4 regions of the Paenibacillus sp. ALJ109b genome follow, and region 4 is predicted to be linked to each of the others. Evidence: predicted binding sites of a transcription regulator. Region 4 holds the regulator's gene; each other region holds the start of a gene.
The links. Region 4 encodes Rex, which represses fermentation and respiration genes when NADH is low (regulators of the CRP and FNR family bind a similar motif). Its sites were predicted from a motif close to TTGTGAAATATTTCACAA; they were not measured.

Region 1: the regulator Rex is predicted to act here: its motif matches at 1,498-1,515, upstream of adhE (bifunctional acetaldehyde-CoA/alcohol dehydrogenase).
Region 2: the regulator Rex is predicted to act here: its motif matches at 2,078-2,095, upstream of lpdD (prenylated flavin chaperone LpdD).
Region 3: the regulator Rex is predicted to act here: its motif matches at 1,450-1,467, upstream of G3352_RS08030 (cytochrome ubiquinol oxidase subunit I).

What each region holds. Positions count from the first base shown of each region.
Region 1 is NZ_JAAIFP010000006.1:5,240-8,434, forward strand. It holds gene adhE (bifunctional acetaldehyde-CoA/alcohol dehydrogenase) at 1-1,417, opposite strand, end outside; gene G3352_RS06280 (Crp/Fnr family transcriptional regulator) at 1,848-2,564, shown strand; gene G3352_RS06285 (hypothetical protein) at 2,648-3,195, opposite strand, start outside.
Region 2 is NZ_JAAIFP010000014.1:26,334-29,528, reverse strand. It holds gene G3352_RS15940 (DUF4178 domain-containing protein) at 1-342, opposite strand, end outside; gene G3352_RS15935 (DUF350 domain-containing protein) at 366-767, opposite strand; gene G3352_RS15930 (PspA/IM30 family protein) at 864-1,535, opposite strand; gene lpdD (prenylated flavin chaperone LpdD) at 1,665-2,009, opposite strand; gene G3352_RS15920 (polysaccharide deacetylase family protein) at 2,163-2,951, shown strand; gene G3352_RS15915 (3D domain-containing protein) at 3,083-3,195, opposite strand, start outside.
Region 3 is NZ_JAAIFP010000007.1:87,794-90,988, forward strand. It holds gene G3352_RS08030 (cytochrome ubiquinol oxidase subunit I) at 1-1,326, opposite strand, end outside; gene G3352_RS08035 (tetratricopeptide repeat protein) at 1,756-3,054, shown strand; gene G3352_RS08040 (glycosyltransferase) at 3,051-3,195, shown strand, end outside.
Region 4 is NZ_JAAIFP010000012.1:68,648-71,842, forward strand. It holds gene dinG (ATP-dependent DNA helicase DinG) at 1-1,418, shown strand, start outside; gene G3352_RS14145 (redox-sensing transcriptional repressor Rex) at 1,653-2,306, shown strand; gene G3352_RS14150 (amidohydrolase) at 2,293-3,195, shown strand, end outside.

The DNA of each region.
Region 1 (3,195 bases), on a different contig from region 4:
CTTTTTCGAAGTAGACTTTGTTCGGCACTTTGAACCATTGCATATTCACGGTACGGCGAGCCACCCTCTTCACGTTGATTAAGTTCACAGCGGTTACGTTGGAAGAAGTCGAGTTACGTCCATACGATCCGCAGCCCAATGTCAGTGACGGCATGTTGGTGTTGTAGATGTCACCTATGGCGCCGTGTGTGGATGGCGAATTCACGATAATCCGTCCGGTTTGCAGGCGATCTGCGAATTTGCCAATGACTTCTTCGTTCGTCGAATGAATAACAGAGGAGTGACCCATGCCGCCAAAAGCAACCACTTCTGCTGCACGCTCAATCCCTTCAGCTGCCGTTTTCACTTTGTAACAAGCCAGTACCGGGCTTAGTTTTTCAGCCGACAACGGGAACTTCGTGCCAACACCCTCAATCTCGGCTACGAGAATTTTGGTGTTAGCAGGGACCTCGATACCGCACATTTGCGCAATGCTGACTGCAGATTGACCAACAATCGCTGGGTTCACTGCACATTTCTCAGCATTAATCGCACCTGCGGTCAGTTTCGCTGCCTCATCCTTGTTGACGAAGTAACAGCCGTTTGCGATCATTTTCTTTTTCACCTGATCGAAGATCTGTTCTTCGATGATGACTGCTTGCTCGGAAGCACAGATCATGCCGTTATCGAACGATTTGGACAAAATCAGATCCGTTACCGCTTGATTGATATCTGCACTTTTCTCAATAAAGCAAGGTACGTTCCCTGGCCCTACGCCCAGTGCCGGTTTACCACAGCTGTATGCCGCCCGTACCATGCCTGATCCGCCTGTTGCCAGAATGAGCGCCACATCGTTATGATTCATCAGCGCGTTTGTTCGATCCATGGAAGGATCATCAATCCACTGGATACAATCCGCTGGAGCACCATGCTTCACTGCAGCATCAAGCAGGATTTTGGCAGCTTCCCGGCTACAGTTCTGTGCAGATGGGTGGAAACCGAAGATGATTGGGTTACGCGTTTTGATGGAAATCAGTGCTTTGAACATCGTGGTGGATGTCGGATTCGTTACCGGGGTAATCCCCATGATGATGCCGACAGGCTCCGCAATTTTCTGGAAGCTTTCGTACTCGTTATCTTCGATAACCCCTACTGTTTTGTCATATTTTATGCTATGATACACATATTCTGTTGCAAATATATTTTTGGTGATTTTATCCTCATACACACCCCGACCTGTTTCTTCCACGGCCATTTTGGCGAGCATCATATGTTTGTCCAGACCTGCCAGCGCCATCGCTTGCACGATGCGGTCAATCTGTTTCTGATCCATGGACATGAATGCTGCATGTGCTTTATTCGCTTTGTCAATTAACGTTTGAATATACTGACCTGCTGTCGGTTCTTTTACTGGGGCGACTTCGTTCTTTACAGCCATCTCCCTCATCCTCCTAAAGGTTCGTATTGGTTTGTCTCTCTTCTTTACATTCACATCGTACCATGGGGAAAGAGTTAATTATGTGATTTTTTTCACAAAGTATAACAAATTTAATTTAAGTTTTTTAGTGTCTCTCACTTAGCCATTTACACTTCCTATTTAAACTATAGGGCTGTCAGATTCATTTTCCCCTTTCGAAAGTGAATTTAATCACAATGTTTGAAATTTCGCCATTTTTGCCCCCTTTCCATGCCCCTCAAACGGCAAGATAAGGTATATACTGAACTTAAAAATTGAACCACCGCAATTTGTACCGTCCTTCCCGGCCGAGAGATGACCCTGATCAGGACGGCAACGGTTTGCGGCGAACCACGGGGGCCAGTCCAAGCTGCAGAAGGCCGTCCGATGGACACAAAGGGGAGATAGACTTATGAGAGAACAACTGAGTGTACTGGAAAAACGCGGAAATACCAACTGTTTCTCGGAAGCGAATTTCAACCATCTACTCGTAACGATGAAGGACAGAACCTATCCGGAGGGAACCCATCTGTATTGGGAAGGAGATGTCTCTGACAAACTTTATTATATGAAACGGGGACGTGCCCAGATCACCAAATCCACGGATGAAGGCAAGGAACTGATCATGTATATGTATCAATCTGGTGATATGATTGGTCAAGCTGATCCGTTCTTCGGATCGAAACACAGCTTTTCGGCGGAAGTGCTGGAGGATAGTGAGATCGGTGTACTGGAGCATAAAGACCTGGAGATGCTGATCTGCCAACACTGTGACTTTGCGATCGACTTTATGAAATGGATGGGTATCCATCACCGGTTAACCCAAACCAAATTCCGTGATCTGATGTTATATGGCAAACCGGGGGCACTCTGCTCCACGCTAATTCGATTGTCCAATTCCTACGGCGAGCCTCACGGAGAGCATGTCATGATTCATAAAAAAATAACACACACGGATCTGTCCAATATGATTGGAGCAACCCGTGAAAGTGTCAACCGTATGTTAAGCGATCTGCGTAAAAAAGACGCCATAGAATACGACAACGGCATGATTGTCATCAAAGATCTACACATGCTCCAGGGCATCTGTCACTGTGAATTGTGTCCTAACGAGATTTGCCGAATCTGACGCTTTTTCCGTCTTGTAAAACATTTGATACGCAAATGAAAAAAGCCCATCTTCTATAACGAAGATTGGGCTTCTTTTTATACTTAAGATACAGTAGTCAACTCGAGCTTTACTGCATCACGTGGATTCAACTTCATGTCCAAACCGTTTTCCATCAGTTCCTTATCATTCACCATGATCATCCAGCGTTGGTTCATCCGGGGAGTTACATTTTCAACGGAAACGACGAATTTGTTGTTTTCCGACATTCTTACAATCCCACTGGACTTCAATACATCACGCACAGTACATTCCTGAACATACACCCCGGCATATTGACGATTGAGATTTGGCATAATATTTCCACCGCTCACCTTGAGTAATGTTGTTTGGTAAACAACATCGTCTCCCCCACTGTCAGCGGCTTTTACATATATGATCACTTCATCTTTGACATGAAGCTCCATGTCCCAATTTTCCGGGTCAATATCCTTGCCATTCAGTTTGACCGCCCAGCTAAGTGAGGAGTCCAGAGAAACTTCCCCCACGGATTGGATCCGCTTTCCATCTGCTGTAAAATCGACAAGTCCACTGTTCAATAGTGCTTTCTTGAGCGTCAGACCTTCACTAAAATCTCTCTTAATGGACTTCG
Region 2 (3,195 bases), on a different contig from region 4:
GGTTACCATTCCTCCGTATTCTTCCTCCAAATGATACGCACGTCCATCCAGATCCAGCAACGTAGGCACCTCGTCTGGTGCATCGAGACGGCCATCAATGGGTGTATAGAGGGCATATCGGGTCATTTCCCGTTCTTCAATATGCAAATGTCGGATTGCCGTACCATCCTGCAACGTGAGGACAGCTGCATTTCGCGCTCGATGATGTACCCGCCCAACAACTTCATAGGTGACCAGCGAAACCTCACAGATATCACCAGGTGCCAGCTGAAGCATTGTTTTCTCTGCCTGGGGCGGTTCAGGTTTGGCTAATATCCCTTTAATCCGTTTCCACACACTCATACCCATTACTCCTGTTCTTTATCTTATAAACAAGCTGCAATAATTAATGCGCCCACGATATGTAGTGCACCCGAGAACAAACCATAACCTGTCTTGCCCTGCTGTATTCCCGTATCCAGATCCAGGTTGGCCCATCTCCGAATCATAAAGTGAACCACACTCTCCAGAATCAGCAAAATGATAAATGAAACAACGGATACCAACAACGCTTCTCCAAGATGACCCGCTGTCGAAATGGAGGTGGCGAGTACATATCCCTGAGCAAACAGCTTCATAACCATACGTGTTGTAACGGCCATATTGCCCGCCTTCACTTCAGCAAAATCCTTATACTTCGTGAACAAAGAATCCACATACATTAAGACAAACAGCAAAACCGAACCCGATAACGTCCAGACCAGCATTGCCAAAATGTTCAAATCCATTTACATAGCCCCCACATCTCAACATGAACCGCAATTAAAAGCGAAGGAGAAACGCTGGTCTCTCCTCCGCTGGTGCCCCTGCTTGCTTACAAGGTTTTAGTTCTTATTTTCGTATTGCTTCATCAGTGCTGCCAGTTCATCCTCAACAGCCTGATCTTTGCCCAGCTTCTCGAACTCATCATCCAGCGATTTTCCTTTGGACGACATCTCATTGCTGGCTTCGGCCTGAGCTTCCATCTGCATCATTTTTTCTTCCATACGCTTCATGCCGGCACTTGCAGTGTCGGAGCTAAATCCGTTCAGCGCCTTATTGATTTCGGTTTGAGCTTTTGCAGCGTTGTAGCGCGCAACCAATGTTTCACGCTTGTTTTTCATTTGCGTCAATTGTTTGCGCATTTCGTCCAGCTTGCCACGAAGGTTATCGGCAGAAGCCTTGTTTTGATCATAGCTTGTTTTGTATTCGGCCATCTTCTCTTCAGCGACCTTCTTCTCTTCCAGTGCCCGACGAGCCAAATCCATATTCTGTGCACGCGCTGCTGTATGTGCTTGCTCCTCACGTTTCTTCACGAGAGCTTCCTGTTCTTCAAACAGCTGCTTGAATTTCTTCTCAATGGCGATCTGTGCAGCAACAGCTTTCTCCGCATCTTCCAGATCTTCCTGCATATCCCGGATATATTGATCCGTCATTTTGATCGGATCTTCTGCCTTGTCGATAATAGAGTTAATGTTAGACATCGTTAAATCGCGCAATCGTTTGAAAATGGACATTATGGTATTCCTCCTAGTCGATAGTTCATCCTTGTATATAATCATACATACGTGGCAATGTTCTACTCGTTTCAATTTTAACAAAAAAAATCCTAAAAAACGATTTTGGCCTGCTTAGCCTATATGGAACTATTGAATCAATCGACCCGTTTGGCACAGCTCTTCATCAAGCAGCTTCTCTGCAGTCTGCACAATCTCATCAATCTGCATGCGCGTAATTGCATCAAAGTGAATCCCCATTATTACGGTAACGGTTACCTTTAAATGAAGGGCAGCCTTACGTGCCAGTCTCTCACACAACTCTTGTTCTTTATGCCCTGGAATATGCACCGTAGCCCCATTCACCCGTTCACGGTCTGGATAAAATGTGGCTACTGCTCCAATATGTGATCTTCCTCCAGTTACCATAAACACTTTGTCTTCCCCTGCCTCGATCACCTGTAAACGAACGGAGTTTAAATCGTATGTACTCATTCTGCTCCACCTGTCCTTTTCAATATGTATATGTATGGTGGAATTATGGCTCCGATTTAATGAATCAGCAGTGAAACATCTCACATCATGCATAAATACGGATGGCCCCGGGCATACCAAAGAGAACGCAATTTGGGAAAAGGAGGCACGAACATGCGTATACGCCTCATAATGTTATCCATCATGGTCATTCTTCTGGGAGGAAGTTATTCTCCTGCTCAGTTATGGGCTTCTTCAAGCCCGCATACCGAACCTACTTCGAAGTCTGATTCTCCTGAAGAAGAACAGTTGACTCTGGGACAACTCAGACAGAAATATGCGGATACGTTCAAAACCAATGGCCCCTCAACAAAAAAGGTCGCTCTGACTTTTGATGATGTACCTGATCCAAGGTTCACACCACAGGTACTGGATATACTAAAAAAATACAAGGTGCGGGCTACGTTTTTCATTGTAGGAAATCGCGCTGAGAAACATCCGGATCTGGTGAAACGTATGATAAAAGAAGGGCATATTGTGGGAAATCACAGCTACAATCACCCGGAATTCAGTAAGCTATCCATGAATGCATTTCGCAAACAAATCTTACATACCGGGGATATTATTCGAAATCTGGCGGGTTATACACCCAAAATGATTCGTCCACCCTATGGTGACATTAACGAGCAACAGCTACAATGGGCAGCCAAACAACATTACAGCATTGTGAACTGGAATGTCGATTCTCTAGACTGGAAGGGCCTCTCCAAAGAGGAAGTCAAACAAAACATCCTGTCCGCCGTCAAACCGGGTTCAATTGTTCTGCAGCATGCAGGAGGCGGTGTAGGATCGAAGCTGAGTGGTACCATTGAGGCGTTGCCTGAAGTCATCGAGGAGTTGCGAAACCGCGGGTACGAGCTGGTGACTTTGGACGAAATGCTAGAACTGCCAAAGGGTAAATAGATCAAGATTCCTGAAAACGGATATTCAAAAGGGTGTCCTTCAATCACATTATTGTGATTGGAGAACACCCTTTATTGTTTAATTTAGATTAAGTTGGAGTCACATATGATGATGTGCAGCTCGCTTTGATTTTATTTCAAAATGTAAAGTTCAACATCCTGAATACCAAATGTGCTCACGGATTGCTTGCTGCCAGGAATAAAGATATCGATCTTGTGACCTTTAATGGCACTGCCCACATCAC
Region 3 (3,195 bases), on a different contig from region 4:
TGCCTTGATTTCACGAACGAACAGGTAGACCATCACCGCTCCCAGGATTGCATAAGTGACTGTAAACGCGATGGTGGAGAACAAAATCTGACCTGCAGACACGTTGGGTGACACCCCGGCTTCCGTCGTCATATAACCGAATACCGTCCACGGCTGCCTTCCTACCTCAGTCATAATCCATCCCGATGTATTAGCGATAAACGGCAGAGAGATGGCAAACACCATCAAGCGCATAAACCATTTGCCTGCTTCCTCCAATTTGCGGCGCATCGCCAGAAATGTACCGTATATCGCTAGCAAAATCATCATTCCGCCCGCAGCAATCATGATGCGGAAGCTCCAGAACGTCGTCCTTACCGGAGGAATGTAATCTCCTGGACCATACGTCTGCTCATACTCCGCCTGCAATTCCTTCATGCCTTTGACACTGCCGGAGAACTTGCTGTAGGACAGATAACTGAGCAATCCGGGGATTTTGATCTCGCCGGAATTCTCCTGTTTGTTCGGGTCGATAAAGGCTACCACGGTCCATGGTGCAGGGTCTTCCGTCGTCGTCCACGTTCCTTCACTGGCTGCCATTTTCATTGGCTGCGTCTCCACCAGATATTGCGCCTGGAAGTGACCAGAGAAGGCAACCCCCAGCGAGGAAACCAGGCCAATAATGATGGCAATGTTGAACGATTTGCGGAAAATCTCCACATCCTGCTTCTTCATCAACTTGTAAGCACTAATCCCAGTTACGACGAATGCACCTGTCATCAGGGCACCAAAGATCGTGTGCGGGAACTCTACCAGCAGTTGACCATTTGTAATCAGTGCAAAGAAATCATTCATCTCAGCGCGGCCATTATTAATCTCGAAGCCAACCGGATGCTGCATGAATGAATTGGCTGCCAGAATCCAGAGCGCAGACAGGAATGTGCCGACAAATACCAGCCAGATACAAGCTAGGTGCACTTTTTTGGACAAACGATCCCATCCGAAAATCCAAAGCCCAATAAAGGTAGACTCCATAAAAAACGCCAGCAAGGCTTCAATCGCCAGCGGCGCACCAAATACATCCCCGACAAACCGGGAATACTCGGACCAGTTCATGCCGAACTGGAATTCCTGAAAGATACCCGTGACCACACCGACGGCAAAGTTAATCAGGAACAGTTTGCCCCAGAATTTGGCCATCGTTTTGTAAACTTCCTTACCCTTCACTACGTACAACGTCTCCATAATGGCTACCAGCAGCACAAGACCGATGGACAGCGGTACAAAAAAGAAATGGAAAATCGTTGTGAGCGCATATTGGATACGCGATAACATGATCGGATCCATACCGTTACCCCTTCTTTCTGTTCATATCGCAGTGTTCGTATTTGGCATTGAAGCCCCTTCTTCAGTTTCTGTCAGCCAAACACGTATTGATGAACGTATTGTGCCAGATAGACTATTTTATACATGTGACAATTATCACAAACCCTGCCATGCCAGCAAAAAAAAGTGACGATGGTCACACAATAGAAAAAAATAAACCTAATCTTTGGGCTTGCCAGCTTCGTCTATTCACGGAAGATGCTCATGTTTGGGACGGAACGCCCATATGTTAGTGTCAGGCATAAAATACGCTGGGCAAAATGGGCATTACATATTGAATTATTGGATTCATTAATATCATTCAAAGCAGCGCCAATCTGATGTTTATCAGGTGGTGATGCTTCAATCCATGAACGGACAAAAATGTAAATCAAGTGAGGTGATTCATCGATGGAAGAGCTGTCTCCGATCCCGGACCCGGAGCCTCATCAAGGGGTAGATGCAGAAGAGTCAAGTACGGACCTGCCTGCCTTTCGTTATATTCTTTTCCCCCGGAAGGGAGGATGGTCTGCTTTTCCCTATCCAGACATCGCTGCTCTGATGGTCGCGGAAGGGCCTGTCTACTATGTCAGCAGCCTGGAGCGCTCCGAGAAAATGCCTGCGAATATTACCGTTATCACGCTTCCCGAAGCAGAACAATTGCTGCAAGAGCCCCGTACGGTTGCTGTGGTTGCTCATCCCTACTGGCTTACCGCCACAGCCTCGCTCCATCCGGAGCTCTGTATTGTACTTCTTCCCGAGCCGGTTGGTGAAGAAGCGGAGTCCCCCTTATGGGAGAGCTGTATTTCAAGACTGGTCGGTATCGCCGATCTGGTGGGCACCACTTCAGAAACACGCTACATGAAGCTGGTATTCCAGGGTGTACGCGCCATCTGGCTGAATGGAGAGGATTCCTCCCCTGCTGGCGTCATGCAAAAGGATGACCTCGAAGTCCCTCTCCGGGACTATGAACTGCTATTCCTGCATGCGCTGCGACAGACCCTCTCGGGTGTTCAGGATACGGTCACCCAGCTGCAATGCAGTGTGCGGGCCGACTTCTATCGTCAGCTTCGGTCCAAAGCTGGAGCGCATGAGACAATTTCCTTTTTGCTGGCAGCCTATGAATATGTGCTAGAGGATTCCAGAGCGGCCGCTTCACTCAAGGAGGCCTTCTCCCACGCGATATTAAACGGGCGCAATGATTGTTTAAGCTCCCACTATCGATTCCTCTCCGCGATTCATGCAAGGGCCGGAGAAATCGAGAACGCGCTGCAGGTTTATGGAATCAGCGCAGGCAACGAGCAGGAACGGCACCATTATGAACAACTCTGTCGCTGGCTGGAGGCCGGGGAGGAACAGCTTGTCCGGGCAGAACTGCTGCGTCTGAATGATGATTATGGAAACGCATTGCGCATTTTGGATGAACTCGGAGGCGAAACGGCACGGCATTGGAAATTTCGTATCTATCAGGAGACTGGACGTGTGGAAGATGCATTAGATTTGGTGCACGCAGTGGATATTCAGGATAGCCCCAGCCGACAGGATTATCGGCAATTATCAGGTCTAGCTCTGGCTCTGCGGGGAGAACGTCACGGGGCGGTGAGACAATTTCTGGAGACGGCACTGGAGGATGAAGATTCTCTTGCGCGAATCGTCGAGATGGAGCTGTTGGATCAAGCCGTCCAGCAATTGCTGGGGGAGGTGCCATGATGCTGGACCCGAAGAAGCGCAGACTACATGTGAATGGACCGATGGTGCATAAGGATATACGATCCGAAACAACTTATACTCCAACTGAAACGCTGGAATCGCTGCATGCTGACCCAGAGGGGCAAGGGGATCAGCAGCATG
Region 4 (3,195 bases):
TTGGTCTTCATATGAAATATTTTACGTTGGTTCATACTCTGACCCGACTGTTTAAAGATAGCCGTAATGGCCAACTGCCGATGCTTCGTTCTCAATTATCGGGTCACGAAAATTCGGTACAGTGGGGCTCCATGATTGATCAGATGTTCCCGCTTGCCGTCGAAGTCAAAGAGATGTGGGATCGACTAAGTGACACATTGTTTGGCCTGCTGCCTGAACGCAGCGATGCTTCTCCAGGCGAGACAGGACAATTCTCTCTTAGACTGAAGCCTTCACAAAAACCAGCCAAATGGCAGGAATTGCAGGATGCTGAAAACCAAATCTATGTCACTCTAGGTGATTTGATTCGTAAAGGCGACAAGCTGCTGCTTGAAGTGAAAGAAGATCAGGATGATTATCAGTCCGATAGTCTGATTACGGATATCTCAGGTCTGCTCAAGGACTTGGCAACGATTAAGGATAATCTGCGTTTCTTCATGCGGATGGATGATGCCAACACCGTGTACTGGATGGAGGCCAGCGGCCAATTCCGCAGTAAATCACTTCAGCTCTATGCTGTTCCTGTCGATGTCAGTGCACAATTGAAGGATATGTTCTTTGATAAAAAGAAAAGCGTTGTGCTTACATCGGCTACGCTCTCCGTTGACAAGTCATTTCAATTCATGATCGAACAGCTGGGTTTGCAGGAAGCTGCCGAGAATAACCGTTTGTTAACGTCCATGTTGCCGTCACCGTTCAATTATCGAGAACAGGCGCTGCTCGTCATTCCGCGTGATTTCCCAAGCGTGAAGGGCAGTGTAGGCGATGCCCACTTTGTGGATATGCTCGTGCACTCCCTCGCGGAAACGGCTATTGCCACTCGTGGACGTATGATGGTGTTGTTCACCTCCTATCGCATGCTGCGCCAGGTCTATGACCCACTTAAGGAGGCCTTGTCAGGCAATGATATCTCTTTGCTTGGGCAAGGGGTGGACAGTGGCAGCCGTTCCAAGCTTACACGCCGCTTCCAAGATGCGAAAGCAACGGTGCTTCTTGGCACAAGCAGCTTCTGGGAAGGGGTGGACATTCCAGGAGAGGCTCTGACTTGTCTCGCGATTGTCAGACTGCCGTTCCAGCCACCGAATCATCCATTAGTCGAAGCGAAGAGCGAGCTTTTGCAGCAGCAGAAGAAAAACCCGTTTATGAAGCTGTCCGTGCCACAAGCCGTCATCCGTTTCAAACAGGGATTTGGCAGACTGGTTCGTACAGGCAAAGACAGAGGCATTGTGATTGTATACGATACACGCGTTATTGAAGCATATTATGGCAAGTACTTTTTATATTCATTACCTGGTCCCAAAATGGAGCACATGCTCACAGAACAGATGGTTCCACGCATTTCGGAATGGCTCGAGAGACCGACCGAAGAGCAACAATAACAGATCGCTCTGTAGCTTCCATTATTGCAAGACGCCAGTGGTTGGCGGTAAAATTAAGTAATATGATTTATTCGTTTCATGGATATGCGAGTAAAGCAATTAAAGGAATTAAAGCAATTATCCATTATATAACAATGAGCATCCTGTTTAACTCAGTAATCTTTTTGCTCGTTTTAGACAGGGTGCTCATCTTTTTCATCTATCTATCGTGGCCTTTGTAAGGGGGAGCAATGAATGAAATCAGATAAAATTTCGGAAGCCGTGGTGCGTAGATTACCTGTTTACTTGCGTTATTTGAATGAACTGCATCAGCGTGAAGTCAATACGGTCTCTTCACAAGAACTTGGATTGAGGCTGGATTTGAATCCTGCCCAGATTCGTAAAGACCTGGCTTACTTCGGTGACTTTGGTCGTAAAGGGATCGGGTATGACGTATCATATCTCATTGAGAAAATCCGCCATATTTTAAAAATAGACCAGCAGATCAATGTAGCTCTTGTCGGAGCAGGTAATTTGGGACATGCCTTGTCCAATTACAATGCCTATCTCAAAGACAACATGAAGATTGTCGCTGTATTTGATGCCTACGGTCCGAAGATTGGGAGCCAAATCAACAGTTTGACGGTACAACCGATGAATGAATTAACGGATTCGGTCAAAAAAGATAACATTCGTATAGGTATTATCACGGTTCCGGATACGGAAGCCCAAAATGTTGCAGATCAGCTGATTGAGTCAGGAATTGAAGCGATTCTGAACTTTGCACCAACGATCCTGAAGACCCCGCCGCATATTCGTATTCATCATGCCGATTTTACGACGGATCTACTTAGCCTGGCTTATTACTTGGAGAATGGAAAGGACGACGAGGAAGATGACGACAAATAGATGGGTAATTCACAACGGCAAATTTGCCGTGAGTGAGGGTACGAATTGGAAAGTGGTTCAAGGTTTTATGGTTGTTGAGAATGACAAGATTGTGCATATTGGTGAGACATTGCCGGAAGGAGACGAAAGTCTGACAAAGGTGGACGGAAAAGGACTGTTCTTCTTGCCGGGTCTGATCAATACGCATGGTCACGCGGCCATGTCGCTTTTGAGAGGCCATGGAGACGATCTGGCGTTACAAGTATGGTTGCAGGAGAAAATGTGGCCAATGGAAGCCAAAATGACGTCTGAAGACGTATATTGGGGCACATCACTATCCGTTCTTGAAATGTTGAAAGGCGGAACAACATCTTTCCTGGATATGTATGATCATATGGATCAGGTCGCGAAAGTGGTGGAACAATCCGGCGTTCGGGCTGCTCTGGCACGTGGGGTAATCGGACTTTGCTCAGAAGAAGAACAACTGCGTAAGCTGGAAGAGTCCGCAGCATTTGCTCGTCAATGGAATGGACAGGCAGACGGAAGAATTACAACCGTAATCTCTCCACACGCCCCTTACACTTGCCCTCCGGATTACATAGAGAAGCTGGTACAGGTTGCTCATGACCTGAATCTGCCTTTGCATACGCATATGTCTGAAACGCTTCGCGAAGTGGAACAGAACGTGGCTGATTACGGACTGCGTCCGGTTGCACATCTGGAGAAACTAGGATTTTTCTCCCGTCCATCTTTGGTTGCACATGCGGTACATCTGAATGATGAAGAGATCGAGATTCTCGCAAAGCATGATGTAGCAGTTTCCCACAATCCAGGCAGTAACCTGAAATTGGCTTCGGGTGTTGCACGAGTACCTGATCTGTTGAAAGCAGGTGTGACCGTATCCTTGGGA